3 regions of the Gordonia sp. NPDC003504 genome follow, and region 2 is predicted to be linked to each of the others. Evidence: predicted binding sites of a transcription regulator. Region 2 holds the regulator's gene; each other region holds the start of a gene.
What was found. The regulator LexA, encoded in region 2, represses DNA repair genes until DNA is damaged. The targets are predictions, from matches to a motif close to CGAACANNTGTTCG.
Positions count from the first base shown of each region.

Region 1: a site for LexA is predicted at 7,639-7,652, ahead of recA (recombinase RecA). Genes of this name have one in related genera too.
Region 3: a site for LexA is predicted at 4,721-4,734, ahead of ACWDPV_RS11790 (DUF222 domain-containing protein). Genes of this name have one in related genera too.

Region 1 covers NZ_JBSFPC010000018.1:6,195-15,864, forward strand. The annotation lists gene ACWDPV_RS22345 (Rv2732c family membrane protein) at 1-524, opposite strand, end outside; gene miaB (tRNA (N6-isopentenyl adenosine(37)-C2)-methylthiotransferase MiaB) at 521-2,155, opposite strand; gene ACWDPV_RS22355 (amino acid ABC transporter ATP-binding protein) at 2,335-3,063, shown strand; gene ACWDPV_RS22360 (glutamate ABC transporter substrate-binding protein) at 3,134-4,141, shown strand; gene ACWDPV_RS22365 (amino acid ABC transporter permease) at 4,154-4,837, shown strand; gene ACWDPV_RS22370 (amino acid ABC transporter permease) at 4,834-5,724, shown strand; gene ACWDPV_RS22375 (regulatory protein RecX) at 5,874-6,305, opposite strand; gene recA (recombinase RecA) at 6,414-7,457, opposite strand; gene ACWDPV_RS22385 (DUF3046 domain-containing protein) at 7,789-7,983, opposite strand; gene ACWDPV_RS22390 (glycosyltransferase) at 7,974-9,194, opposite strand; gene ACWDPV_RS22395 (PspA/IM30 family protein) at 9,276-9,670, opposite strand, start outside.
Region 2 covers NZ_JBSFPC010000016.1:66,778-76,447, forward strand. The annotation lists gene hrpA (ATP-dependent RNA helicase HrpA) at 1-2,631, shown strand, start outside; gene nrdR (transcriptional regulator NrdR) at 2,605-3,111, opposite strand; gene ACWDPV_RS21930 (LysM peptidoglycan-binding domain-containing protein) at 3,136-3,402, opposite strand; gene lexA (transcriptional repressor LexA) at 4,019-4,759, shown strand; gene ptsP (phosphoenolpyruvate--protein phosphotransferase) at 4,799-6,472, opposite strand; gene ACWDPV_RS21945 (DeoR/GlpR family DNA-binding transcription regulator) at 6,727-7,497, shown strand; gene ACWDPV_RS21950 (1-phosphofructokinase family hexose kinase) at 7,494-8,459, shown strand; gene ACWDPV_RS21955 (PTS fructose transporter subunit IIABC) at 8,529-9,670, shown strand, end outside.
Region 3 covers NZ_JBSFPC010000005.1:141,017-150,686, forward strand. The annotation lists gene ACWDPV_RS11765 (enoyl-CoA hydratase) at 1-55, opposite strand, end outside; gene ACWDPV_RS11770 (transglycosylase family protein) at 451-780, shown strand; gene ACWDPV_RS11775 (cation:proton antiporter) at 876-2,144, opposite strand; gene ACWDPV_RS11780 (acyl-CoA thioesterase) at 2,305-2,730, shown strand; gene ACWDPV_RS11785 (hypothetical protein) at 2,752-3,168, opposite strand; gene ACWDPV_RS11790 (DUF222 domain-containing protein) at 3,422-4,681, opposite strand; gene ACWDPV_RS11795 (MarR family winged helix-turn-helix transcriptional regulator) at 4,905-5,414, opposite strand; gene ACWDPV_RS11800 (multidrug effflux MFS transporter) at 5,437-6,693, shown strand; gene ACWDPV_RS11805 (response regulator) at 6,719-7,369, opposite strand; gene ACWDPV_RS11810 (sensor histidine kinase) at 7,386-8,567, opposite strand; gene ACWDPV_RS11815 (ABC transporter ATP-binding protein) at 8,692-9,612, shown strand; gene ACWDPV_RS11820 (ABC transporter permease) at 9,612-9,670, shown strand, end outside.

The sequences.
Region 1 (9,670 bases), on a different contig from region 2:
ATACCGACACCGTGCGGCGGTTCCACCCCGCCGACGCCCGGCGTGTTACGGGTCCACCAGGCCAGCATGCCGGCGACGCAGGAGATCGCGCACCCGCACAGGGCGATCCAGGCGATGATCCAGCGACGCGTGAGCAGGGCGAGCATCGACGCCCCGATGCCGAACACCAGCAACAGCCAGACGAACACCTTCGAGGTGATGGCCACCCGTTCGGCGACCGCGTCGGGCGACACCGTCAACACGTCGATGCCGCTCGCCGCACCGGTGTGCGGAAGCACCAACGACACCATCGCGACCAGCACGGCGACGGCGACGACGACGGCGCGGGCACCCGGATCGATCTCGCCGGCCACCTTGCGTTCGGCCCTGCGCAAATCGTCCTCGTACCCGGCGAAGCCGTCGTCGATAGGATCACGCTTCGCCGGATTGCGGCGCGCTGACGGTTCGGGCTCTGGGCCGGCGTTGTCCTGCTCGTTCACTGCTTCCTCGATCTTCGATGTATCCCGGTCCTGTGTGCCGCTCATCGGGAGGCCGGGGCCCCGCAGGCACCGGACTCGCAGCCGCCACCGGAGGCGACCGGAGTGCTCGGTCCGACCCCGGGCATTCCGAGGCCGACTCCTACCGGCGGTGTCGTCGGCGTCAGGGCCTGCTCGTGGGCATCGCCGGCGCGCGTCCGTCGGTGCGAACCGATGCCTACGTCGGCGATCAGGTGATGCGGCGCCGCGTCGGTCACCACCGTGGTCACCACGTCACCCGGGCGGATCGCCGCACCCCGATCGCCGGGAGCGAAGTGCACCAGTCGCCCGTCGCGGGCACGACCGGTCATCCGGTGCGCATGGGCGCTCTTTCGTCCCTCGTCGGCGATGACCAGCAACTCCACGTCGCGTCCCACGATGGCGCGATTCTCCGACAAACAGATACGTTCCTGCAGGTCGATCAGTCGCTGGTAGCGGTCCTTGACCACCTCGGGCGGCACCTGATCGTCCATCGTGGCGGCCGGGGTGCCCGGCCGCGGTGAGTACTGGAAGGTGAACGCGCTGGAGAAGCGTGCCTGCTCGACGACCTCGAGGGTCTGCGCGAAATCCTCCTCGGTCTCGCCGGGGAATCCGACGATGATGTCGGTGGTGATCGCCGCGTGCGGCATCGCGTCGCGGACCTTGTCGAGGATGCCCAGGAACCTGGTGCGCCGATAGCTGCGCCGCATCGCCTTGAGAATCCGATCCGAACCCGACTGCAGCGGCATGTGCAGCTGCGGACAGACGTTGGGGGTCTGCGCCATCGCCTCGATCACGTCGTCGGTGAACTCGGCGGGGTGCGGCGAGGTGAACCGGACGCGCTCGAGTCCGTCGATGTCACCGCAGGCGCGCAGCAAGTCCGCGAAGGCGCCGCGGTTGCGGGGCTGATCCGGATCGGCGAACGACATGCCGTAGGCGTTGACGTTCTGCCCGAGCAGCGTCACCTCGAGCACACCGGCGTCGACCAGGGTCTGCACCTCGGCGAGGACGTCGCCGGGTCGCCGGTCGACCTCTTTGCCGCGCAGCGACGGCACAATGCAGAACGTGCACGTGTTATTGCAGCCGACCGACACCGACACCCAGCCCGCATAGGCCGATTCCCGCTTGGCGGGCAGCGTGGACGGGAAGGCCTCGAGCGAATCCCGGATCTCGACCTGCGCCTGCTCGTTGTGCCGGGCCCGGTCCAGCAACACCGGCAACGAGCCGATGTTGTGGGTGCCGAAGACCACGTCCACCCACGGTGCCCGCCGAAGCACGGTGTCCTTGTCCTTCTGCGCCAGACACCCGCCGACCGCGATCTGCATTCCCGGCCGCGACGCCTTCACCGGCGCCAGGTGCGACAAGTTGCCGTAGAGCTTGTTGTCGGCGTTCTCCCGGATCGCACACGTGTTGAACACGACCAGGTCGACCTCGTCGTCGTCGGCGCCCCGGACGTAGCCGGCCTGTTCGAGCAGACCCGAAATCCGTTCCGAGTCATGCACATTCATCTGACAGCCGTAGGTGCGGACCTGGTATCGAGGCGAATCGGCCGATGCGTCGACGGGCGCGGTGACCGCATCGGCATCCGCGACGGCCGGCGCCCACGGCGCAGCGGTCGATGTCGGGGTGGGTGCCACGGGCTCGGACAGGTCGATACTCACTGGATCCAGAGTACGGTGTGAGCGCAAATCGCCTGGTCGCGCGGCGCCGGCCGGCTCGCGGCACGCCGGGCATGTCCCATTTGCCGCGCCGATACCGCCGACCGTGATTAGGCTTGGCACGTATGACCGAATCCCCCTTCCAGGCACCCGGTCCGTCTACCGCATCCGAGTCGCCTCCGATGATCTCGATGACGGCCGTCAACAAGCACTACGGCGAGCTCCATGTCCTCAAGGAGATCAACCTCGAGGTCCCCCGTGGGCAGGTGGTGGTGGTTCTCGGGCCCTCGGGTTCGGGTAAATCCACCCTGTGCCGCACCATCAACCGGCTCGAACCCATCGACGACGGTGAGATCCGCATCTCCGGCGAGCTCCTGCCGGCCGAGGGCAAGGACCTGGCGCGCCTGCGCGCCGACGTCGGAATGGTCTTCCAGTCGTTCAACCTGTTCGCACACAAGACGATTCTGCAGAACGTCACCCTCGCACCGATCAAGGTGCGCAAGCAGAGCAAGGCCGACGCCACCACACGCGCGCTGGAACTCCTCGACCGCGTCGGTATCGCCAGCCAGAAGGACAAGTATCCCGCGCAGCTCTCCGGCGGGCAGCAACAGCGTGTCGCCATCGCCCGTTCGCTGGCGATGGAACCGCGGATCATGCTCTTCGACGAGCCCACCTCGGCGCTCGATCCCGAGATGGTCAACGAGGTCCTCGACGTGATGGTCTCGCTGGCCAAGGAGGGCATGACCATGCTGGTGGTGACCCACGAGATGGGCTTCGCCCGCAAGGCGGCCGATCGGGTGATCTTCATGGCCGACGGTGCCGTCGTCGAGGACACCGACCCGGATTCCTTCTTCGACAATCCCCAATCCGACCGGGCGAAGGACTTCCTCGGCAAGATTCTGGGCCACTGACATGACACCTTCGTCGACACGACAGACGACACAACCTCATACCCGAACACCCCGGACCCGACTGCCCCGGATGCTGGCGCTCGGCGTGATCGCGACGATCGCGGCCGTCCTCGCCGCGACGCTGACCGCGTGCGGCAGCACCGAACCCCGCAACCTGCTGGATTCGATCCGCGCCGGCAAGGTGGTGCTGGGAACCAAGTTCGACCAGCCCGGGCTGGGCATCCGCAACCCGGACAAGAGCGTCACCGGATTCGATCCGTCGGTGTCGACGTACGTGGTCAACCACATCGCCGACTCCCTGGGGGTGCCGCATCCGGAGATCACCTGGCGCGAGACACCGTCGGCGCAGCGTGAGACGTTGATCAACAACGGTGAGGTCGACATGATCGCCGCCACCTACTCGATCACCGGCGCACGTGCCAAGAAGGTCGACTTCGCCGGGCCGTATCTGATCAATTACCAGGGCCTGCTGGTCCGCGACGACGACGATTCGATTACGTCGCTGACCGATCTGAACAAGGGCAAGAAGCTGTGTTCGGTGACCGGCTCGACGTCGGCGCAGAACGTCAAGGCACAGTTGCCGTCGGTACAGCTGCAGGAGTACGACTCGTATTCCTCCTGCGTGGAGGCGTTGCGCCGCGGCAAGGTCGATGCGCTGACCACCGACGAGGTCATCCTCGCCGGCTACGCGAACTTCTTCCCGGACGAGTTCAAGATCGTCGGGATGACCTACCCGGCAGCCGCCTGCGTCACCAGCAGCGGCAAGAAGGTCCTCAAGACCGCCGGGGCCCCGTTTTCCACCGAGCGCTACGGCATCGGCATGGCCAAGCAGTTCCCCGACGCGGTGGTCGCAGTAAACCAGGCGCTGGACGCGATGCTCGCGCCCGGCCCGAACGGCAGCGAATCGGCGTGGGAGCTCGCACTGCGTGACGCGATCGGCAACGAGTACGTCGACGAGATGATCACGCGTGCCGAACGTGAACCGGCGAAGTACAAATTCCTGCCCGATCCGAGTGTCGAAGCCGTCCAGACCATCATCGACGCACCGTCGGTGCCGTGCCCTGCGGGCATGAGCTGAGAGGGGTGAACCATGAGTGACCTCTGGTCCAGCATGGGGCCACAGTTGTGGCCCGCATTCTGGGTGACGATCCAACTGACCTTCTGGTCGGCCCTCGGCTCATTGATCCTGGGTGTGGTCCTGGCCGGGATGCGGGTGTCACCGGTGCCGGTGATGCGGTGGTTCGGCGCCACCTATATCAACATCGTGCGCAACACGCCGTTGACGTTGATCGTCCTGTTCTGCTCGATCGGGCTCTACCAGAACCTCGGTCTGGCGCTGGCCCCGGACAACGAGAACTTCGTCAAGAACAACAATTTCTGGCTCGCGGTTCTGGCGTTCATCCTCTACACGTCGACGTTCGTGTGCGAGACGCTGCGCTCGGGTTTCAACACCGTGCCGATCGGGCAGGCGGAGGCGGCACGGTCGCTGGGACTTCCGTTCCTGCAGGTGTTCGGGATCATCGTGTTGCCGCAGGCCATGCGCGCGGTGATCGGACCATTGGGCAGCGTGCTGATCGCCCTGACGAAGAACACCACGATCGCCTCGGTGATCGGCGTCAGTGAGGCCGCGTTGCTGATGAAGGAAGAGCTGGAGACCTACTCCGATCAGATCATCGCGATCTTCGCGATCACCGCGGTCGGATTCATGATCATCACCCTCCTGGAGGGAGCCGTCTTCGGCTACCTCGCGAATCGACTGGCGGTGAAACGATGAGCGGCGCAACAGTCCTCTACGACGCTCCCGGCCCGAAGGCCCGGGTCCGCAACGCGATCATCGCCGTCGTCTTCGTCGCGATCATCGTGGCGATCCTCGCGTATGTGATTGTGGTGCTGGCGAACAACGGCCAGCTCACCGGCGAGAAGTGGAATCCCTTCGTCATCGGGACCACCTGGACGACCTACATACTCCCCGGACTGTGGGGAACGCTGAAGGCTGCGGCCCTCTCGATCGTCTTCGCGATGATCCTGGGCTCGATTCTCGGCATCGGCCGACTGTCGGACCACTGGTGGGTGCGCAGCCTGAGCGGATTGTTCGTGGAGATCTTCCGTGCCATCCCGGTGCTGATCCTGATGATCTTCTCGTACTACCTGTTCGCCGACTATGCGATCTTCCCGTCGTCGCAGCTCGCGTTCGCGGCGGTCGTCACCGGTCTGACGCTCTACAACGGATCGGTGATGGCCGAGATCCTGCGATCCGGGATCAATTCGCTGCCCAAGGGCCAGACCGAGGCCGCTCAGGCGCTGGGATTGCGCAAGTCGCAGATCATGCGCATCATCCTGCTCCCGCAAGCGGTCACCGCCATGTTGCCGGCACTCATCTCGCAGATGGTCATCGCGCTCAAGGATTCCGCGCTCGGCTACGCCATCGGTTACGTCGAGGTGGTGCGGTCGGGTCTGCAGTCCGCGTCGTATTACGGCAACTACCTCCCGGCGCTGGTGGTGGTCGCCATCGTGATGATCGTCATCAACTTCGGCCTGTCGTCGTTGGCGACCTTCATCGAGAAGTCGCTGCGGCAGGGTCGTCGTAAGACCGCGGCTCCCGACCCCGACGAGGCCGACCGTGCCGCGATGGAGAACATGCCGTCCTTCGGCAAGCACTGATCCGCCGGCCGGAACCGACCGCCGGATCGTACGCAGCCACGGGGCACGCGGCCTGCGAGACTGGATGCCCGAGTGACCGATGCCCTGACGAGCAGCAGATCGTCAGGGCATCGGCATGTCAGGAGTGCATCTCCGGGGCGACCGGCGGGTCAGGGGTGTGCATCCGCGGCGGCCGCATCGAGACACTCCCCCACGACATCGATCGCCAACGTCTGCGGATAACCACGCCGCACGAGCAGCCCGACCAACCTGCGGTACTGCTTGTCCCGTGCGGAGCGGTCGTCGCGGATCTGTTCGCGGACCGTCGCCGTCAACTTGCGCTCGACGATGCCGACGGCGACGGACCGCTCGGTGTCCGGGTCGATGTCGGCCAGTGCGGATTCGATGGTGTCCGCGTCGACGCCCTTGGCCACCAGCTCATGACGCAGCGCCACGCGGCCCCGTCCGGAGTTGGCGTGCCGGGACCGCACCCATTCGGCGGCGAAATCCTCGTCGTCGAGCAGGCCGCCGCGATCCAGCCGATCCATCACGTCGTCGACGACGTCGGGTTCGAAACCTCGGCGGGACAAGCGTTCCCGCATCTCACTGCGTGACCGTGCGCGGACCCCGAGGAGCCGCAGAGCGGCGTCCCAAGCGCTGGGTTGCTTGCGTCCCTCGGGGTCGGTGGTGGTGTCGCCCACGCCGACCGATCAGAACTCGACCGGAGCCGGGGCCACGTCGTCGGCGTCGACGACCGCGCCAATGCCGAGCTTCTCCTTGATCTTCTTCTCGATCTCGTCGCGGATGTCGTCGTTCTCGAGCAGGAACTTGCGGGCGTTCTCCTTGCCCTGACCCAGCTGATCGCCCTCGTAGGTGAACCAGGAACCCGACTTGCGGATGAATCCCTCGGCGACACCCATGTCGATCAGCGAGCCCTCCTTGCTGATGCCCTTGCCGTAGAGGATGTCGAACTCGGCCTGCTTGAACGGCGGCGCCACCTTGTTCTTGACGACCTTCACGCGGGTGCGGTTGCCCACGGCGTCGGTGCCGTCCTTGAGGGTCTCGATGCGGCGCACGTCCAGTCGCACCGACGAATAGAACTTCAGTGCCTTTCCGCCGGTGGTGGTCTCGGGGGAACCGAACATCACGCCGATCTTCTCGCGCAGCTGGTTGATGAAGATCGCGGTGGTGTTGGAGTTGCTCAGCGCCGAGGTCATCTTGCGCAGCGCCTGGCTCATCAGCCGGGCCTGCAGGCCCACATGCGAATCACCCATCTCGCCCTCGATCTCGGCCTTGGGCACCAGCGCGGCGACCGAGTCGATCACCAGGATGTCCAGCGCACCGGAACGGATCAGCATGTCCGCGATCTCCAGCGCCTGCTCACCGGTGTCGGGCTGGGAGACCAGCAGCGCGTCGGTGTCGACGCCCAGCCTGGCGGCGTAGTCGGGATCGAGGGCGTGCTCGGCGTCGATGAATGCGGCGATGCCGCCCTGCGCCTGCGCATTGGCCACCGCATGCAACGCGACGGTGGTCTTACCGGAGGATTCCGGGCCGTAGATCTCGACGACGCGGCCACGTGGCAGCCCGCCGATCCCGAGAGCGACGTCGAGCGCGATCGAACCGGTGGGGATCACCTCGATGGGCTGACGGGTCTCTTCGCCAAGGCGCATGACCGAGCCCTTGCCGAAGTTCTTGTCGATCTGCGCGAGGGCGAGATCGAGTGCCTTGTCACGATCGGGGGCCGCTGGTGCCATGGGACTTGTCTCCTCGGTTGTGCGCCGGAGTGCTCCGGCGGTTGTGGTTGTCGTGTGGGTGGTGGCTGTTTCCGACGGATATCCGTCGGAACTTCTGACGCGTCGCACGCTACTCATGGGGTCCGACAAAAAGTTCTGACGCTCGCCAACCCGGTTCGGTTCCGTACCCCTCCACTCTCGGAGAACATGTGTTCGATGGCAAGTGTGACACGCGGACGCCGCCGGAAATCACCGCAGCCAACGTCACCGCCGCCTCAGAGGCCCCAGAACCATCGCCACAGCACTATCCGCACAGAAGTCTCAGCACAACAGCACTCTCACCCCACAACTCTCACCACACGTGTCTGGGGACGTCGAAATCCCGGCAGATCGCCACCCAGACGTCGCGCGGGTCCACTCCGTCCTCGATCGCCTGGGCGCCGGTCCGGCCGCCCAGTTCGGTGAGCACATGGTCGGTCATGATCGAATCCGCCGACATCGCGCCGAACTGTTCGGTGATCCGCTCGGTGAACTCGGTCAGTCGCATTCGTCGGCCCCTTCGGTCGGTTCGCGCGAGGCGAGGTGCCTCTGATGAACGCTTCGCACGACCCGCACGGGGTCGACGACGTCGACGGCCGAGGCGCCCGCACGCGCCGCGGCCTCCCGATGCGCGGGATCGTCGAGCACCGCTCCGACGGCCCGCCCGATCGCCTCGGCGTCGACCGGGCGCACCACGAGCCCACCACCTTGCCGGGTCACCCGGGTGGCCAGTTCCCATTGATCACCGCCGCCGGGCACCGTCACCACCGGCACACCCGCCGACAGCGACTTCGCGAGCATCCCGTGCCCGCCGCCGCACACCACCGCGTCGGCACGCTCGAGCAGCCGATCCTGGCGCCCGAGTCCGGCCCGCACCGACAATCCGGGAGCCGTGGCCAGAAGTTCCGCCGAAGGTGGGTGCAGGGCCGAGATCACCACGCGCACAGGAGAATGCGCCGCCCTATCACGTACTGCATCCATCGTCGCCCCCACCATGTCGGCACCGATCTGGGCGGTCGAGGGCGCGATGACGATCAGCGGTGCGTCGCCGGACGGGGGTTCGATGATCTCGGTGGTCGGCTCCCACACCAACGGGCCCACCAGATGGGCATCGGCCGGCCAATCCGGACGCGGCACCTCGAGCGCCGGCAGGGTGGCGATCAGCCGTGGCCGATACGTCGGCGGGTCGGCCGGCAGGCCGATCGACCGGCGCGCGGCACCCCGCTGGCGACGACCGGCACGCACCGAGGTGTTGCTCGCCGCCCGCAGCGCGGTGTCCCGCAGGTGCCCGAGCAGCCCGGTTCCCGGTTCCAGACCGGCACCCACCGGCGGCAGTCCCCGCGACGGCAGATACAGCGGATGCGGGGACAGTTCGACGGCCGGGATGCCGCACAGTTCGGCGGCCCACAGCCCGGCCACGGTGATCACATCGGAGATCACCAGATCGACGCCGCGCACCGCCAGCACCGGCGCCAGCGCCACCGCCATCCGCGCCGCCCGGACACTGAGCTTCCTGCCGGCGTCGGTGTCGTCATCGTCGTCCTCGGCCGCGAGTCCCGGCAGTTCGGCGATGTCGATCCCGCGCGATTCCGCCAACGCGAACCACGACGTCCCCGTCCACACCGTCGCCGAAATACCTTCCGCAACAAGCCTTTCGGCAAGAGCAAAAGCGGGAAAGGCGTGTCCGGCATCGGGGCCGGCGACGATCGCCACCCTCACCGGATCACCGACGATCCCCGGATAGACGCACACAACCCGCGACCGGCGGCCGCGGGTTGTGTCGTGAGAACGACGACGATGTCAGCTGCCCGCCTGCGGGGGCTCGGGCTTGGACAGCCGCCCGGGAGCCGGCTGTGTGGCGGGGGCCGCGGCGCCACCGGCCGGCAGCGAACCACCCGACATACTGGCCCGGATCTGCTCCAGGCGCGCGTGGCCGGCCATCTGCACCCCGGCCTGCTCCACCTCGGCCATCCGGCCCTGCACCGAATTCTTCGCCAACTCGGCCGAACCGAGGGCGTTGGCGTAGCGGCGTTCGATCTTCTCGCGCACCTGATCGAGGCTCGGCGTGTTGCCGGGCACCGACAGTTCGCTCATCTGGTTGAGCGAGGCGCTCACCTGCTCCTGCATCTTGGCCTGCTCGAGCTGACTGAGCAGCTTCGACCGCTCGGCGAGCTTCTGCTGCAGGATCATCGCGT
Region 2 (9,670 bases):
AATCTCGCGTCGGTGATCCTGCAGATGACGTCCTTGCGTCTCGGCGACATCGAGGACTTCCCCTTCGTGCAGCCGCCGGATTCCCGCGCGGTCCGCGACGGTGTCGGCGTGCTGTCGGAACTGGGAGCGATCACGGTGCCGGGCAAGGGCTCCGGACGCGGCAGCGGATCGGACGCCGGCGGCCGAGACCCGGGCGAGGTGCGCCTGACGAAGGTCGGCGCCACGATGGCCCGCATACCGGTCGATCCGCGGATCGCCCGGATGCTGGTGGGCGCCCGCGACGAGGGCTGCCTCGACCACGTGCTGGTGATCGCGGCCGCCCTGTCGATTCCCGACGTGCGGGAACGCCCGGCCGAGCACCGGGAGGCCGCCGACACCAGTCATCGGCGTTTCGCCGTCCCCGGTTCGGACTTCCTGAGCTATACGCAGCTGTGGCGATATGTGCAGGAGAAGCGTAAGGAGATGTCGGCCAATCAGTTCCGACGCACCTGCGAGCGCGAGTTCCTGCACTATCTGCGCATCCGCGAATGGCAGGACCTGCACCGCCAGTTGCGCGGAATCGTCACCGACCTCGACTGGCAGATCCCCGAGACCGAACCGAATGCCGACGCGATCCACCGCGCCATCCTCGCCGGCCTGCTCGGCAACATCGCGGTCCGGGGCGCTGAGGGCCGCGAGTACACCGGCGCGCGCAACACGACGCTGATGATCTTCCCCGGGTCGTCGGTGTCCAAGAAACCGCCGGCCTTCCTGATGGCCGCCGAGATCATCGAGACGTCCCGGCTGTTCGCGCACACGGTGGCCGGGGTCGACCCGTTGTGGGCGGAAAAACTCGCCGGCGATCTTGTCAAACGCACTCACAGCGAACCGCACTGGTCCTCCACGCGGGGCTCCGCGATGGCCTACGAGCGGGTCACCCTCTACGGCGTGACGCTGGTGGCGCGCCGACGCGTCGACTACGGCCCGATCGACCCCGAGGTGTCGCGCGACCTGTTCATCCGGCATGCCCTCGTCGAGGGTGACTGGCGGACGAATCATCGTTTCTTCGAACAGAATCGGCAGTTGCTGACCGAGGCCGCCGACGTCGAGCACCGGGCACGGCGTCGCGATGTGGTGATCTCGGAGGAGCAACTCTACGAGTTCTACGACAAGCGCATCCCCGCCGAGGTGACCTCGGCGCGGCACTTCGACACGTGGTGGAAGTCGGCGCGGCGCACCGACCCGACCCTGCTGGATCTGACCCCCGCCGATGTGGCCGCCGACGTCGTCGTCGCCGACACCGACTATCCGGGGGCATGGCAGCAGGGCGACACCCGCCTGGAACTGCGCTACCGATTCGAGCCGGGCGCACCCGACGACGGGGTCACCGTCGTCATTCCGCAGGCCCTGCTCCCCCACGTCCGCAACGCCGGATTCGATTGGCTGGTACCGGGAATGCGATCGGAACTGGCCACCGAACTCGTCAAGACCCTGCCCAAACAGCTTCGCAAGACGATGGCCCCGGCACAGCGCTTCGCCGACCTGGCCCTGTCCCGGCTGACGCCTCGCTCCGAACCATTGGTCCGTGGGCTGGCCCGCGAGTTGTCGACGATCACCCGGCACACCGTGACACCGGCGGACTTCGCCGTCGATCGGCTGCCCGCCCACCTGCGGATCACCTTCGCCGTCGTCGACGAGGCCGGCGAGATCCGCAGGCGCAGCAAATCCTTCGCAGACCTCGCCGCCGATGTCTCGGATCGTCGCCCGACACCACCGGCCGACGTGCACACCACCTGGACCGCCGACGGAATCGGCACCCTCGCCGTCACGGAGACCGCCGACGTCGCGGGCCAACGCATCACCCGCCATCCCACGTTGCGTGCCGTCGGCGAGCCGGGCCGATCCGTGGGCGTCGCGCGGGCCACCGCCGCCACCGAGGACGAGGCCAACCGGATGCGGGTCGCCGGTGTCATCGCGCTGCTCGACCACACCATCACCGGACTCTCGTCGAAGGCATCGTCGGGCCTCGACCCTGCGGGGCGACTCGCGTTGAGCCAGAACCCCTACCGGGATGCGAGCGAGTTCTTCGCCGACTGCACCAGGCGGGCCATCCGGGATCTCGTCGACGTCGACGCGGCGGCCCGGGTGCGGTCACCGCAGCAGTTCGGTGCGCTGGCCGCTGCACTCGGTCCGCGCGTGCGTACGGCCGCACCGGAGTATCTCGCCTCGGCCGTCAACGCACTCCGGATGGTTGCGCCGCTGCGTCAGGCAATCGATGAGCATTCCGGTCATGTCGCCGCCGATGACGTCGCCGAGCAACTGGCCAACCTGATCTTCGACGGCTTCGTCCTGGCCACTCCCCGTGAGCACCTGGCCGACCTCCCGAGATATCTGGCGGCCGCACGCGAGCGGCTGGAACACCTTCCGGGATCGGCGGACCGGGACCGGGCGGCCATGAGCGCGCTCGACAGGGTCACGGGGCGGTGGAATCAGCGACTCGCCGAGGTACCCGAGGCCCGTCGCGATCTCGTCAACGAGCAGGCGCATTGGATGGTCGAGGAACTGCGGGTGGGTCTGTTCGCCCAGCGGCTGGGCACCCGATATCCGATCTCGGAGAAGCGCGCGTTACGAACCCTGGATCGACTCGGCTGAGAGGGCGTCGGATGTATCCGTGCCGTTGCGCCGCGTGAGGTTGCCCTGCAAATCGTCGATCTCGCGTTGGAAGTCCTCGAGGGAATCGAACGACCGGTACACCGACGCGAACCGCAGATAGGCGACCTCGTCGAGGTCGCGCAACGGTTTGAGAATGGCGAGACCGACCTCGTTGCTGGGGATCTCCGCAACGCCCGAGGCGCGCACCGTCTCTTCGACCTGCTGCGCCAACTGGGCCAGATCGTCCTCGTGGACGTGCCGTCCCTGGCACGCGCGGCGCACCCCGCGCATCACCTTCTCCCGACTGAACGGTTCGGTGACGCCGTTGCGCTTGACCACCGCCAGCACGGCGGTCTCCACGGTGGAGAATCGTCGGCCACAGGCGCTGCACGAACGGCGACGACGGATCGCCTGTCCCTCGTCGGCGACTCGGGAGTCGATGACCTTGGTGTCATCATTCCTGCAGAACGGGCAGCGCATGCATCGAGAATAGCGCCTCACCGTTCAGCGATATGCGGGCGTCAGCAGCGCCTGACCGACACGCAGGGCGCTGCCACCCATGTCGTTGAGCTCGACGATCTGGTCGATGACCGCCTGCCGCGGCATCTCGGGTGCCACGCGCGCGGCGACGGAATTCAGCGACTCCCCCGCCCGGACGTGCACCACCTGCGTGGCCACCGGCGTTGGGGCGGCGGATTCCTGGTAATCGCTGCCGGCGACACCGATCAGCCACACCAGCATCGCCAGCGCCACCCCGGTCAGCAGGGCCACCGCGGCACCGCGACGGCCCGCCCGACGGGACTGCGACGCGAGCCCGGCGCACGGCGTCCCGGCCGGGCGCCTGGGGATCGCGACCCGAGGCCGGTCGACCGGACGATTGTCGGCGGGGCGGTGGAGGTGCCGGTGCCGCGCCACCGGGGTGGCGCGGCGAGCCGGCCGTCCTGCGTGCACGATCGCGCCGCACCGGGGCGTGACATCGTCTCGCACCGCACACCGGGCGTCGGGAAAGGCACCCAAACGGGCACCGGACGGGGTGCGCCGAACCGTCGCCCGACGCGCCTGACCTGCGGTTTCATTGCGAACCAAGGTGTTCTGCATGAGAGTCTCCGATCTCGATCACTTCTCGATCACTTCTCGATCACTCGTTCGAGGAACTGATGTTCGAAGTTCTATCACGCACCTCCGACAATTTCTCGCGACACGTCGAACAAGTGTTTGAAGTTGTCGGTGACCTGGACTAACCTGGCCGTTGACCAGCAGCGCAGACCCGCGGACAGCCCCCGCCGCACCCCGGACAACCGACCGCATCGGACAACCGACTGCACGGGACAACCGACAACACCGTCCGACCACAGCAGAGTTTCCGACCGAAAGGATCGAACACCCGATGAGTGAGAAGAACCGACGTTCGACGACGTCGACGTCGTCGACCAAGCGCGGCCGCGGGCCGGCCGCCGCCGACGAGCCGGAGGTCCCGTTCGACGCGGTGGCCGCGGAGGCCTCGCTCACGCCGCGTCAGCGGGGCGTGCTCGATGTGATCCGCAAGTCGGTGCGCGAGCGCGGCTATCCGCCGAGCATCCGCGAGATCGGCGACGCCGTCGGGCTGGCCTCGACGTCGTCGGTCGCTCATCAGCTGCGGACACTGGAACGCAAGGGACTGCTCAAGCGCGACCACAACCGCCCGCGTGCGGTCAACGTGCAGGACGGCGAGCACACCCCGCCGGACGACACCGCGGTCGCGTCGAATCTGCCCGCCCCCACCTTCGTTCCGGTTCTCGGACGCATCGCGGCCGGTGGACCGATCCTCGCCGAGGAGGCCGTCGAGGACGTCTTCCCGCTGCCGCGTGAACTCGTCGGCGAGGGATCACTGTTCCTGCTGAAGGTGGTCGGCGAGTCGATGATCGACGCCGCGATCTGCGACGGCGACTGGGTCGTCGTGCGCCAGCAGAACGTGGCCGACAACGGTGACATCGTCGCCGCGATGATCGACGGCGAGGCCACCGTGAAGACCTTCAAGCGCAAGGACGGTCATGTGTGGCTGATGCCGCACAATGAGCATTTCGAACCGATTCCCGGCGACGACGCCGCCATCCTGGGCAAGGTCGTCACGGTGATGCGCCGGATCTGATCCGACCCCGGGCCCGCCCGATGCGGCGCTCGCCGAGGTTCAGCCGGCGAGCGCCGCGGTGGCGGCGGCACGTGCGGCCGCGGGTGAGGAGGTCGCCAGTGCTGCACTCGCTGCGGCGCGGCACGCATCGAGGGTGACGCCACCGAGTTTGGCGCCGACCGCTGCCGACGCCGCCGGCGCACTCGACAACGAAGTGACGCCGAGTCCGACGAGTACGCAGGCCAGCAGCGGATCGGCGGCGGCCTCACCGCAGACGCCGACAGGTTTGTCCATTCGCTTTCCGGCCTCGGCCACCATCGAGATGAGCGCGAGCACCGCGGGCTGCCACGGATCGGTGAGTTCGGCCAGATCGGCCGACATCCGGTCGGCCGCCATCGTGTACTGCGTCAGGTCGTTGGTACCGATCGACACGAAGTCGACCTCGGCGAGGATCGACGACGCGAGTATCGCGGCGGACGGGATCTCGACCATCACGCCGGCGACCAGGCCGCGCCCGCGCACTGCGGCCGCGAACTCCGCGGCCTCCTCGGCCGAGGCGATCATCGGCGCCATCACCCACGGAGTACTTCCGGTCTCGCGGGCCGCCGCCGCGATCGCGTTGAGTTGCCCGGCCCGGATCTCCGGGTGTCGAGCGGTGATCCGATTACCCCGGACTCCCAGGGCCGGGTTGGCCTCGGTGCCATGGTCGACGAATTTCAACGGCTTGTCCGAACCCGCGTCGAGCGTCCGCACGACGACCTTCCTGCCCGCGAACGCCTCCAGCACCTCGCGGTAGAGCTCGGTCTGCTCGGCCACCGTGGGCGCCTCGGCGCTGTCGAGGAAGGCCAGCTCGGTGCGGAACAGGCCCACTCCCTCGACCGGATATGCGGTGGCGGCGCGCGCGGAGACGCCGTCGGCCACGTTGGCCAGGATGTCCACCGCGTGACCGTCGGCGGTGCGCCCCGGCCCCGTCCAGCCCGCCACGAGTTCCGCCTCGCGTCGGCTCTCATCGACGGCCACCCGTGCCTGATCCGGATCCGGTTCCACCACAACGGTTCCCGCGGTGCCGTCGACGAGCACCAGGGTTCCGGCGGTCACCTCGTCGAGATCGGCGACCGCGACGATGCACGGAATGCCCAACTGCCGGGCGATGATCGCGGTGTGACTGGTCGGACCGCCGAGCCGGGTGACCAGCGCGGTGACCAGTTTCGGATCGAGTCCGGCGGTGTCGGCCGGTGCCAGATCGGCGGCGAACAGCACCGAGGGCTCGGCGGGCACCGGCACACCTGGTTCGGGTTGTCCGAGCAACTCGGCCACGACACGATCACGGACATCGTTGAGATCGGTGACGCGCTCGGCCATCAGACCACCGAGTTTGGTGAACAGCGCGGCGAACTGCTCGGTCGCCGCGGTCGCGGCCGACGCCGCCGACGACCCGGAGGAGATCAGCTTGCCTGCCGCGCCGATCCACCCGCGGTCCTCGGCGAGGCCCGCGGTCGCGATGAGAACCTCCGCGGCCGCACCGGAGGCATGTGAGGCACGTTCGCGCAGTCGGGCGGAAACCAGCCCGGCCGCGTCCACGAAGCGGGACAACTCCGCCTCCCGCGCGTCCTCGGGGATCGTCACGGTGTCGTGCACCGGGGCGATCCGCTCGCCGGGGCGAACCACCGGCCCGTAGGCCTTCCCGCCGACCACGGGAGTCCCACGCAGTTCCTGACCCTGCTGATGTTCCACTGCGTTGCCCTTCGTTCGAGGTTCGTATCAGCCGTCGTCGGCCGATCTGTGGTCCGTGCTGTCTCGAGATCGCTCTCTCGGCGGCCCGATCTGTGAAGAATCTGCCCGCCACACATCTCTTGTGATTGAAGTTACAAGAAATCCTTGACTTGTCAACACAAACAGGCGTAAACAAAGACATAGCAACACCGACTTCCACTCAAACCCACATGGACGCAGACATGCCGTCACCCGTCCTCTCCGATCGGAGCAATGTGTACGCCGAAGAAAGACAGCAGGCGATTGCCGAACTGGTTCGTTCGCATGGCCGCGCATCGGTCAGCTCGCTCGCCGAGCGATTCGATGTCACCAGCGAGACAGTGCGCCGTGACCTGGCAACCCTGGAGCGCTCCGGACACCTACAACGCGTCCATGGCGGCGCGGTCCGACCCGAACTGGTTCAGCTCATCGGCGAGCAGGACATCGCCGAACGCGAGACCAGCCACACCATCCAGAAGGCGGCCATCGGGCGGGCCGCACTCGCCTTTCTGCCGGCCGACGGCGGGGCGGTGTCCTTCGACGCCGGGACGACCACCTACCAGACGGCCGTCGCGCTACCGACCGATCGCCGCCTGCACATCGTCACCAGCAGCCTCCCGATCGCGACGGTACTGGCGGATCAGCCCAACGCCACCCTGTATCTCGTCGGCGGTCGGGTACGCGGCCTCACCCAGGCCGCGGTGGGCGCCGAGACCGTGGCCCGCCTTGCCACCTTCCGCACCTCTGTGGCGTTCATCGGGACCAACGGCATCAGCGAGGGCCTGGGATTGTCGACACCCGACCCCGAGGAGGCGGCCGTCAAGGCGGCACTGGTGGCCTCCGCCCAACGCGTCGTCGTCCTGGCGGACTCGTCCAAGATGAACCGCGAGGACTTCTCGTCCTTCGCCTCGCTCGATGATGTCGACGTCCTCATCACCGACGCCGGTGTCGATCCCTCCTACGCCGCTGCCCTCTCGGCCCGCGGCATCGAGGTCGTGATCGCATGATCCTCACCGTCACAGCCAATCCCAGCCTGGATCGCACGCTGGAGATCGCCGCGCCGCTCGAGCGCGGTGAGGTGCAGCGCGCGGTGGCCGTGCGCGCCGAACCGGGCGGCAAGGGCGTCAACGTCTCGCGCGTCGTCGCCGAGGCGGGCATCGACACCATCGCCGTCCTGCCCGCCCGCGCCGGCGACCCACTGCTGAGCGCACTCGACGCCGTCGGTCTGCGCCACGAGACCGTCGCCGTCGACGGTGAGGTCCGCTCCAACATCACCATCGCCGAGGCCGACGGCACCACCACCAAGATCAACGCCTCCGGCCAACCGCTCGACGATCGCCACCGCGCCGCCCTGACCGATCTGGTGCTGGCGCGCGCCGCCGGCGCCACCTGGGTGGCGTTGTGCGGATCGCTTCCCCCCGGAGTCGAGGACTCCTGGTATCGGGAGCTGGCCGATCAGCTCATCGCGCGTGGCTGCCGGGTCGCCATCGACACCTCCGGGGAGCCACTGCGCGCCGCGGTCACCGGCCACGTCGACCTGATCAAGCCCAACGAGACCGAACTCGCCGAGGTCTGCGGCGCCGACCCGACGGTGCTGCGGCGGGCCGCCGCCGCCGGCGACCTGGACCCGATCATCGCGGCCTCGGCCGAACTCGCCGGGCACACCGGCGGCGCGGTGTTGACGACCCTGGGTGCCGCGGGCGCCGTGCTGACCACCACATCGGGCAGCTGGTTCGCCACGCCACCCCCGATCGTCCCGCGAAGCACCGTCGGCGCCGGCGATTCCTCGCTGGCCGGCTACCTCATCGCCGAGGCGCGCGGCGCCGACGAACCCGAGCGACTACGCAGCGCCGTCGCCTACGGGGCCGCCGCCGCCGCACTGGCCGGCACCCAGCCACCCCGACCCGATCACCTCGACCCCGATCATGTCGCGATCACCGACCTCGCCGGAGCCGCCCCCGCCACATGACCCCGACTTCCCCGACCTCCCCCACCCCCATCCGACACTCCCGACTTACCCAGCAGTAAAGGAAGATTCATGTCCGAGCAGATCATCACCGGAGCGACGGTGAACCTCGACATCGACGCGGGCGACGACCCGTCGGCGGTGATCAACTACCTCGCCGAGAACCTCGCCGCCGCCGGACGCACCAGCGACGCCGCCGATCTCGCCCGAGGCGCCCTGGCCCGCGAGGCCAAGTCCGCCACCGGCCTACCGGGCGGCATCGCCATCCCCCACGCCCGGGCCGCCTCGGTCACAGAGGCCAGCCTGAGCATGGCACGACTGTCCAAGAAGGTCGATTTCGGCGCGCCGGACGGCCCGGCCGACCTGGTGTTCCTCATCGCCGCGCCCGAGGGCGGCGCCGCCGCGCACATGAAGCTGCTGAGTTCCCTCGCCCGCGCGCTGGTCCGCCCCGACTTCGTGGCGTCCCTGCGGGCGGCGAAGACCGACGACGAGGTCGTCACCCTGGTCGACGAGGCGATCAATCCGCCGGCGAAGAAGCCCGACACGGTCGCCGCCACCGAGAAGACCACCGTCTCGACCACCGAGGCCGCCGCACCCGCTGCAGCAGCCACCACTGCGGCCGTCGCCGCCCCCGCCACCGCCGAAAAGAAGCTCTCGATCGTGGCGATCACCGCCTGCCCCACCGGTATCGCACACACCTACATGGCCGCCGACGCCCTCAAGTACGCCGCCGAACGCGCCGGTGTCGACTTCCACGTCGAACCACAGGGCTCGTCGGGAACGACCCCGTTCACCCCGGACGTCATCGCCGGTGCCGACGCGGTCATCTTCGCCACCGACGTGGGTGTCAAGGGCAAGAGCCGATTCCACGGCAAGCCGGTGATCGCCTCGGGCGTCAAACGCGCCATCAACGAGCCCGACACGATGATCGCCGAGGCCATGGCCGCCGCCCGCAACCCCAAGGCCGCGGTGGTCCGCGACGGTGACGGCAACGACGCCTCGGCCGACGCCGCCGGCGGAGAAACCCTCGGCCTGGGCAAGCGCACCCAGCAGGCGTTGATGACCGGCGTCAGCTACATGATCCCCTTCGTCGCCGCCGGCGGTCTGCTCATCGCGCTGGCGTTCCTGCCGTTCCTCGGCGGATACCAGATCGCCAACAAGACCCTCGACGAGACCGGCGCCCTCAACGACGGACAATTCATCGCACTGCACAA
Region 3 (9,670 bases), on a different contig from region 2:
TGCCCAGTGGGCCGTCCACGATGGTCTCGATCGATGCTGTGTCCGTCTGCGTCATGCCGATGCTCCTCGAGGTGCGGTGGTCCCCGGATTCCGATGCGGTGTCCGGTGGTGGCCGCCAATCAGACTGCCTCACCGGGCCCGGTTCACGCTCGCGATCGCGGCAGCGCCGGAGCCGCATCGAGGAGCCACAGGGGGCCACCAGCCGCGGTGACGGGCACCACATATCGGCCGTGACCTTGGTCACGTCAGGGGCGGATCGCTCGCCGGAATGCCGCCGACCGACACGCCGCGATGCGCAGGGGTTTCCCGGTGGGTTCACAGCGTTATCTCACCGTGATCAACAAGCCGCAGGTCGCGATGTCCGACGTGACCTTGCCGTTACCGAGCCCGTATGGTCGCCACCGGTCCGAGAATCACCCACCCCACACCGGGTGGATGAGAGGAGGAAAGATGACGACCACCATGAAGAAGCTCGCCGTCCGCGCCGGAGTCATCGGCGCCCTGGCCGTGGCACCTTTCGGAGTCGCCACCGCGACCGCGTCGGCCGACACCGGCCACAACTGGGATGCCGTCGCACAGTGCGAGAGCGGCGGAGACTGGGGCATCAGCACCGGCAACGGCTACTACGGCGGCCTGCAGTTCACGCAGTCGACGTGGGAGGCCAACGGCGGCTACGGCAACCCGGCCAACGCCTCGCGCGAGGAGCAGATCCGCGTCGCGGAGAACACCCTGGCCACCCAGGGTCCCGGCGCCTGGCCGGTCTGCGGCCAGTACCTCTGAGGTAGCGCCGCGCCACACGCATGACGGCGAGGGGGCGATCCACATCGTGGGTCGCCCCCTCGCCCATGTCTGACGCCGCCGCGCGGTCTCGGGCGTCAGCCGCCGACGCCCGGCCGGCCGTCGTCCGCGCGGTCGGCGACGACGTCGGGCCCGGCCGGGTCCGCCGCGTCGGCGCGCGTGATCAGCCGCGCCACCATCGGGAACACCAGCACGGTCGTGGCCCCGGCCGCCACCAGGGTGGAGGCCAGGGTCTGCGACATCAGTTCCGCCGCAACAGCAACCTGCGTGACGGCGACGATGATCGGCAATCCCGTCGCCGCGTACAGCGCCAGCTGCACGCGTTCCCGTCCCACCCGCAGACTCGCCTCGTGGGTGATCGTGCGTTCGGCGATCCATACCGGAAGCCCGCGCGCCACACCGATTCCCAGCACCAGCAGCACCCACACCAGCGGTTGCGAGATCACCGCACTGGGATCGATGTTCATGCCCGAGGTCACGAAGAAGGCCGGGATCAGCATGCCGAAACCGATGGTCTCCAACCGTTCGACGACCGTCGTCCCTTGAGGCAGCAAGCGGCGCAACACGATTCCCGCCGCGAAGGCACCGAGCACCACGTCGAGGTCGAAGACCGCGGCCACGGCCATCAGGGCCGCGAGCAGCGCCACCACCACCCGAACCGGTAGCTGGAAGGTGCCGCCGTTCATCTCCTCGACGGCCGCACGCAGGGCCGGGACGTGGGCCGCACGACGCGGAACGGCGGCGATGACCACCGCGGCCGCAGCGAACAACACCAGCACGAACGCCGCCGAGCCCACACTGCGGCTGGTCAACAGCAACGACATGGCGATGATCGGGCCCAGTTCGCCGACAGCACCGTGCGACATCACCGCACGCCCCAACGGCTGATCGAGCAGTCCGTCGGACTTGATGATCGGCAGCAGGGTGCCGAGTGCCGTCGACGTCATCGCGATGGCGATCGCGACATGGGCGGAGAAGTCGCCGATACCGGTCAGCACGGCCACCACCGCGGTCGCGATGAGCAGACTGATCAGCCAGGTACCGCCCGCCACCGCACCCGGCTTGCCGCGCAACAACTGCGGATCGAGTTCGTATCCCGCGAGCAGGAACAGCATGCCCAGACCCAACTGACTGACCGCCGACACCGATGCCGGGTCCGCGAAATCGAGAAGGTGCGGACCCACCACCATCCCCAGCACCAGCAGGACGACCACCTCCGGCACGTACCGGCGGGTTGCGCGTGCGACCAGTGGTGCGATCACCGCGGCCAGGGCGATCCAGAACAAGGTGACGGCGCTGGTGCGGTCGGGACTGACCGCGGCCTCGGCGAGTGTGAGCACCCGCATCATCCTGCCGCAGGCGGCGAGTCCGGGTGCAGTCGATGGTCCTGCAGGGCCCCGGTGTCTGTGCCTAAGATTGCCCATGTCCTCCCCCAGCACGCCGACGACGGCGGGCCCTGACGTCGACCCGTCCGTCCAGCCCGGAGCCGACCGGTGCACGTTGTCGATGTCGCTGCTGATGACGCCGGACCTGGCGAATTTCGCCGGGAACGTGCACGGCGGAGCACTGCTGAAACTCCTCGACCAGGTCGCCTACGCCTGTGCCATTCGGTACTCGCGGCACTACGCCGTCACGCTGTCGGTGGATCGGGTCATCTTCCGCGAACCGATCCGCGTCGGGGAACTGCTGATCCTGTCGGCGTCGGTCAATTTCACCGGCCGCACGTCCATGGAGGTCGGCATCCGGGTGGAGACCGAGTCGATCCAGACCGGGGAGCGCCGTCATACCAACAGCTGCTACTTCACGATGGTCGCGATGGGCGACGACGGTCGCCCCATCGAGGTACCGCAGCTGAATCCGCAGACACCGGTGGCCCAGCGACGATTCGCCGAGGCGAAGGCGCGCCGCGAGGCGCTGCGCTCAGCGCAGTGAGTTCACCAGTGCCGCTGCATATCAGCCGCGATCGGCGCCGTTGTCGGCATCTCCGTCGCTTGAATCCAGCGCGGATCCTTCCAGCGCACTGACGGCGATCCCGTACGGGAGGAAGCGGACCCGGCGCTTGGGGTCGGTGTTGTGCTGATTGGCGCGCAGCGCGTCGATCTCACTGGAGAACACCTGCTCGACTCGGGCACCGCCCGGCTCGTCGACAACGAACACGGCCCACACGCCGGCGCCGGCCTCGCCGGCGGTCTTCGGCTGGGGTGCGGACCGTCGCGCCGACGATCCCTCCATGAACGTCGAGAACACACTCGCCGCACCGGGTTCGGACATCGCACGTCCGAAGACCTGCCGCAGCCCTTCCCCGGCTTCCCGCGCGAAGCGGTCGAAATCCTCGGGATCGAATCCGAAGGGTCCGTTCTGACCAGCCATCGAGGGCCTCCCTTGTCGCGGCCCGGCATCGGTGACAGGCATCTACTGCGATCCAGTGTGCCGACGGACGAGCGACTTCGCCACCACATGGCGGGGCCGGCCGGGTTCGGATCCGAGTGCCGCAGTGGTGTGCTGCTCATCGTCGGATGCGAACCCGCGCAGTTTCTCTGTGGACTTGTCAAAGAACGAAGACTTGTGGTGGCCCGTTTGGTACCGGGTCAGACGTCGCGCGCTGGTCTGTTGCGGGGGTGGGTCAGGCGGCGTCGTCGAGTCGCATGGTGCGGCGGTTGTAGGCGGGCTGAGGACGTTGCTTGGGGTCGACGGTGGCTGGTGGGATGAGCCATGGGTGTCGGTCGGCGCCCATGATGACGGCCCATCCGCCGTGGTGGATGTCGTCGTGACACGACGGGCAGAGCAGGCATCCGTTGTCGAGGTCGGTGGCGCCGCCCTCGCTCCACGCCTGGATGTGGTGGGCGTGGCAGCGGGAGGCGGGTGCGCCGCATTTGATGCAGCCGTCGTCGCGGACGATGTAGGCCTTGCGTTGGGCGTTGGTGAAGAACCGTTTGCGGCGGCCGACGTTCAGTGGGACGCCGTCACCGTTGGTGGTGATGTCGGTGACGGCACTGTCACAGCTGAGCATGTCGGCGGTGGATTCGGTGACGGGCCCGGAGTGCGGCAGTGAAGCTGCGGCCGGGTCGTCGGCGGAGCGGATCATGAGGACCTCGAGGCGGGCGGTGGTGGGGATGGTGTCATCGGCCAGGCCGCGGACGGCCGCGTCGAGGAGGGTTTCGAGGGCGTCGGCTTGGCGGCGTTCGGTGGAGCGGGGATCGTTGCTGCCGTCGGGTTGGGGTACGGGGGCGGACAGCACGTCGATCGCGGTGCACAGTTTCTCTCCGACGGTGACATCCAGGTCGGCTTTCACGGCGAGTCGTCCGTCCGCATCATGGTGCAGGGACAGTTCGTTGACGCTGCGGTCCTCGGCGGCGGGGAGGCCGCCGTCGGCGTCGGCGGCGAGGTGGTTGCCGAGTTGTCGGGCGTACTTCTGGATGTCGGAGGGGGCCATTCCGGCTCCGGCGTGGGAGAGCAGGGTGATGGTGTGGTCGTGCCGCATGTCGGAGGTGACGTCTTCGGGGGAGCGGTGGGCGATGTGGGTCAGTCCGCGGATGATGGCGTCGGCGTGTTCGGAGCTGAGGGAGCCGAGTGCGGTGCTTGCGGTGACGCGGGGGATGTCGGTGGCGGCGGCTAGTCTGAGGTAGCGCTGTGCGACGGCGGGTGGATATCCCATGCAGATCAACAGTTCTCGGAGTTTCCGTCCTTGGCGGGTGGCGACGTGGAGTTGTTCGAGGTGTCCGGTGAACACCACGCACAGGTGGTCGACGAGGTTGCGGATGAGGCGCAGTTGGGTCATCACCTCGGTGGCGTGCCGGTCGGTCAGCGACTTCTGGTCGATGCTCGGTTCGGTGAGGTTGTCGATGATGACGTCGAGAATCTCGGCGAGATCGTGGTCGCTCATTCGTCCCCCTGTGTGAGTGCCGCTGCCATCTATTATAGCCGATCACCAGTTCGCCATGGGGTGGATCACAAGATGAATATGTAACGGTTGCAATGCATTTCGTACCTTCAGTGAACAGTTTCCCCTGCGGTGAACTGTGGTGAACGCAAGCCCCTGTGGTGAACAGAATTCACACGGGCGCGCATGTACGCCCCTCCGACGAAGCCCCGACCCGATCAACAACTCAGCGCGCGGTGCGCAGGCCCGCCGAGAGTCGCTCGAGAACCATTCGCGCGGTGAGTAATTCAGCTTCAGAGAGGGATGAATCCGCGGAAGCCTGGTCGAGAGCACCGGTCAGTCGCCGCCGCCAGAAGTCGTGGAGTCGCGCGATCGAGGTCTCGGCTCGTCGTGTCGCATACAACCGCACCGACCGCGCGTCGTCGGGATCGGGACTGCGTCGCACCATGTCCTTGGCCTCCAGTGAACGCAGCACGGCCGAGAAGTTGCTGCGCTTGAGGCCCGTCGCCGTGGCCCCCTCGGCGGGACACGTCCCGGGATTGTGATGAATCCAGCGCATCACCAGGACTTCGCTGCCATTGAGCGGAACGACCCCACTGACTCCGGCCGGCCCATGGGGTTCGATCTCTCGTGCCACCCGCAGAACCACCTCGGCGATATCGACGAGAAGGTTCACGCTCAACCCGGCGTGGCCCATCGACCCCGCAGCAGGGCCGTACGATTCGACATCACTCATTTGAATATGATCTCATAACTATATGGCCTCGTCGACCACCGCGTCCGTGACCAGCGAACCGCGCACCGAGCGAGCGATCACCGGTCCGCTGCTGCTGGTACTCGCGCTGCTGTCGGCGGTCGCACCCTTCGCCACCGACCTGTACCTGCCCGCATTCCCCGAGATGACCGGCGAATTGTCGGCCTCGGCGACCGCCATCCAGCTGACGCTGACCGCCTTTCTGGTCGGCGTGACGACCGGGCAGTTGGCGTTCGGCCCGCTGTCGGATCGGTTCGGTCGTCGCGGTCCCCTGCTGTTCGGCGCAGCACTGTGCGTGGCCGCCGGCATCGTCGCGGTGATCGCGCCGTCGGTGGGCGTCCTGGTGGCCGCACGCTTCGCGCAGGGATTCGGCGGTGCGGCCGGAATGGTGATCGGCCGGGCGATCATCTCCGACCTGGCAGCCGGCCGGGCCGCGGCACGGGCGTTCAGCCTGATGATGATCGTCGGTGGCGTGGCCCCTGTCCTCGCACCACTGCTGGGCGGATTCCTGGTGAACCCGATCGGCTGGCGCGGGATTCTCGGTGTGGTACTGGGCATTTCGGTCCTCATGCTGGTGTCGATCATCGGCGTCGTCCGCGAGACACTGCCCCCGGACCGACGTCGGCGCGATGCCGCGGCCACCACCGCCACGGCCGCCGCCGCGGCCTCACCGCGTGAGCTGCTCCGGCCGGGATTCCTCGGCTACGCCGGCACATTCGCGTTCTCGTTCGCGGTCATGATGGCCTACATCTCCGCGTCGCCGTTCGTCTATCAGGACATGATCGGACTCAGCAGCGGCGGCTACGGGCTGGCATTCGGCGCCAACGCGCTCGCCCTGATGGCCATCAGTGCACTGGCCGCACGACTGGTCGCCACCCGCCAGGTCCGCCACCTGGTCGGCATCGGACTATCGGTGATGTCGTTGGCGGTCATCACCTTCGGGATTCTCGTCGTCACCGCCGCACCGGCGATGTGGCTGGCCGTGCCACTGTTCGTGATGGTCGGGAGCCTCGGCATGATCTTCGGCAACGCGACCGCCCTGGCGATGTCGGCGGTCGGCTCGCACGCCGGCAGCGCCTCGGCGGTGCTCGGCGCGCTGCAATTCGGTCTCGGCGCACTGGTGTCCCCACTGGTCAGCATCCAGGGCCCGGACACCGCCGCCCCACTGGCCGTGGTCATGCTGATCGCCGCCGTGATCGCGATCGCTTCCTTCCTCGCCGCCGGACGCGGGAGGCCGACACCGGTCCCCGAACCCGTCTGACACGGACAGATCCGGGCCGACCCCGCTACTCCCACCCGGCATCGTGGACGAGGATCGCCACCTGAACCCGGTTCGCGACACCGAGTTTCGCGAAGATGTGGGTGATGTGTGCCTTGACCGTCGCCACGCTCATGTAGAGCGCCGCCGCGATCTCCGCATTCGATGCCCCCTTGGCCAACCAGATCGCCACGGTCCGTTCCCGTTCGGTCAGCGAGTCGAGGTTCGCCCGGGCCCGGACCGTGCCCGCGCGGTCGGGGGAATCCACCACCTGCTTGATCAACGCCGCCGTGACCGACGGACTGAGTGCGGGCTGACCGGCGAGCACATCGGCGATCGCCGCGACGATCTTCTCCGGCGGGGTGTCCTTCAGCAGGAATCCGTCGGCGCCGACGGCCAACGCACGCATCACATAGTCGTCGGCGTCGAAGGTGGTCAGCACGATGACCGCGGGCGGTGCCTCGAGTTCCTTGAGCGCCACGGTAGCCGCGATCCCGTCCATCACCGGCATCCGCAGATCCATCAGCACCAGATCCACCGGATCGGCGGCGAAGACCTCCAGTGCCGCACGACCATCGGGTGCCTCGGCCACGATCGACAACGCCGGATCGCCACCGAGCAACAACTTCAGCCCCGATCGGACCAGTGGATCGTCGTCGACGATCATCAGACGTGCCATGGCGGTCACCACTCCCTCACTCGGGCGCACCCGTGCCGGGCAGCCACACATGCAGAATGAACATCCCGTCGTCGGTGCGCGTCGTCGAGTGCCGACCGCCGCTGAGTTCCACTCGTTCGGCGACACCGATCAGCCCGAGACCCGAACGCGGCAGGGCCGCGGGGACACCGCCGATCGGCAACGGATTGACCACGAGCAGATCCACACCCGACTCGCGGCCCGCCTCGATCCGCACGGTCACCGCCGACGACGGAGCGTGCTTACGCGCGTTGGTCAACCCCTCCTGCACACAGCGATACAGGGTTCGCACGGTGCTCGCCGGCATCTCGTCGAGATCCGCTGTGCGCGTGTAGGTCACCCGAATACCGGTGTCGTCGGCCGCTGCGACGAGATCATCGATCTCGGCCGGACCCACCTGCGGCTGCTCCGGATCGGCGTCACCCGGACCCTCACGCAGCACGCCGAGCACCTCACGCAGTTCGGTCAGCGCGAGCCGGGAATTCTCCTCGATGGTCCTCGCGGTGTCGGCCACCTCGTCCGAGCTCAGATCGGTACGGTAGGCCAACGCCCCGGCGAACATGCTGACGGTCGAAATCCGATGCGCCAGAACATCATGCATCTCCCGTGCGATACGCGCCCGCTCCACCGAGCGCGCCTGGGCGACCTTGGCCTGCTGCTCCTGTTCGGCGAGCATCGCCCGAGATCGCCAGGTGGCCAGCAGTTCTCGACGCGATCCGATGTACATACCCCAGGCCACCATGACCGCGGTGATGGCGGTGAGGAACACCAGCAGCACCAGAAGGGGTTCTCTCGCACCGCCATCGCTCGACGTCCGGAAGATCTCCTCGGACATCAGCCCGCAGACCAGACCCAGCACGGCCTGCGGGATGATCTCCCGCCAGCGCCGCCGCGTCGACAGCGACACCAGGGCGAGCGCACCGGCACCGGTCGAACTCAGTGACACCGCACCACACAGGGTGGTGAACGTGCACACCAGAACCGGGTGCGAGCGCCGCCACCAGGTGGCCACGTAACTCGCCACGCCGAGTCCGAGGTCCACCGCCAACCACCACGTGGTACCGCCCAATCCGGTGTCGGCCCGTGAGCTCACCACCAGGCCCGAGATCGCCAGCATGAGCAGCAGACGCCAGATGTGACTCCACCACGTCAGTGGTGGTTGATAGTCCTCGGGGCGCACCCCCTCACCGTAGTGGGGGGCAACCCTGATCCGCGTCCCACCGGCGGCCACCGTGCATCCGACTTTGGTCGTAGACCGATCCCGGCCTCATGCCCGATGCACACGACCATTCGTCACGCCGACGATGGGACACATGATCACCGTCACCGAACTCACCAAGCGATACGGCGAGTACACCGCCGTCGACAACGTCACCTTCACCTGCCGATCGGGGCAGGTCACCGGCTTCCTGGGCCCCAACGGCGCAGGGAAATCGACCACCATGCGCGTGATGACCGGGCTCACTCCCGCGACGTCGGGCACCGCACTCATCGACGGGGTCGCCTACCGCGACATCCCGAATCCGGCTGCCGAGGTCGGCGTCCTGCTCGACGCGTCCGCCCAGCATGCCGGGCGTACCGGCGACGAGATCCTCCGCCTCGCGGCCATGACCATCGGCGCACCCCGCAGCCGGGTCGACGACATGCTCGAACTCGTCGGCCTCACCCCGGACGAGGCGGGACGACGCGTCCGGAACTACTCCCTGGGCATGCGTCAGCGTCTCGGTCTGGCCAACGCGTTGATGGGTGACCCACGCATCCTGATCCTCGACGAACCCGCCAACGGTCTCGACCCCGCAGGCATCCACTGGATGCGGTCACTGCTGCGCAACTACGCCGATCGCGGTGGCACCGTCCTGTTGTCGTCCCACCTGCTCCACGAGATCGAGATCATCGCCGACGACCTCGTCGTCATCGGCAACGGCCATATCGTCGCCCAGGGCACCAAGTCGGAGTTGCTCGCCGGCACCGGCACCGTCGTCGCCTCCACCGACGACCGAACACTGGCTGACGCGCTCGATCGCGCCGGCCTCACCGTCACGCAGACCGCGACCGGTGGCCTGTCCGTGGACGCCGAACCCGTCGACGTCGGACGCATCGCCGCCGAACACTCCATCGCGCTCACCGAGTTGCGGCGCGGCGACGGAGCACAACTCGAGGAGATGTTCTTGTCCCTGACCGCCGATACCCAACGCGAACAACGACTCACCGCAGGAGCCTTCTGATGACCGCACTCGCCGCATCCCCCACCGCCACCATGGCCGTCGCCCCCGAACGGGCCAC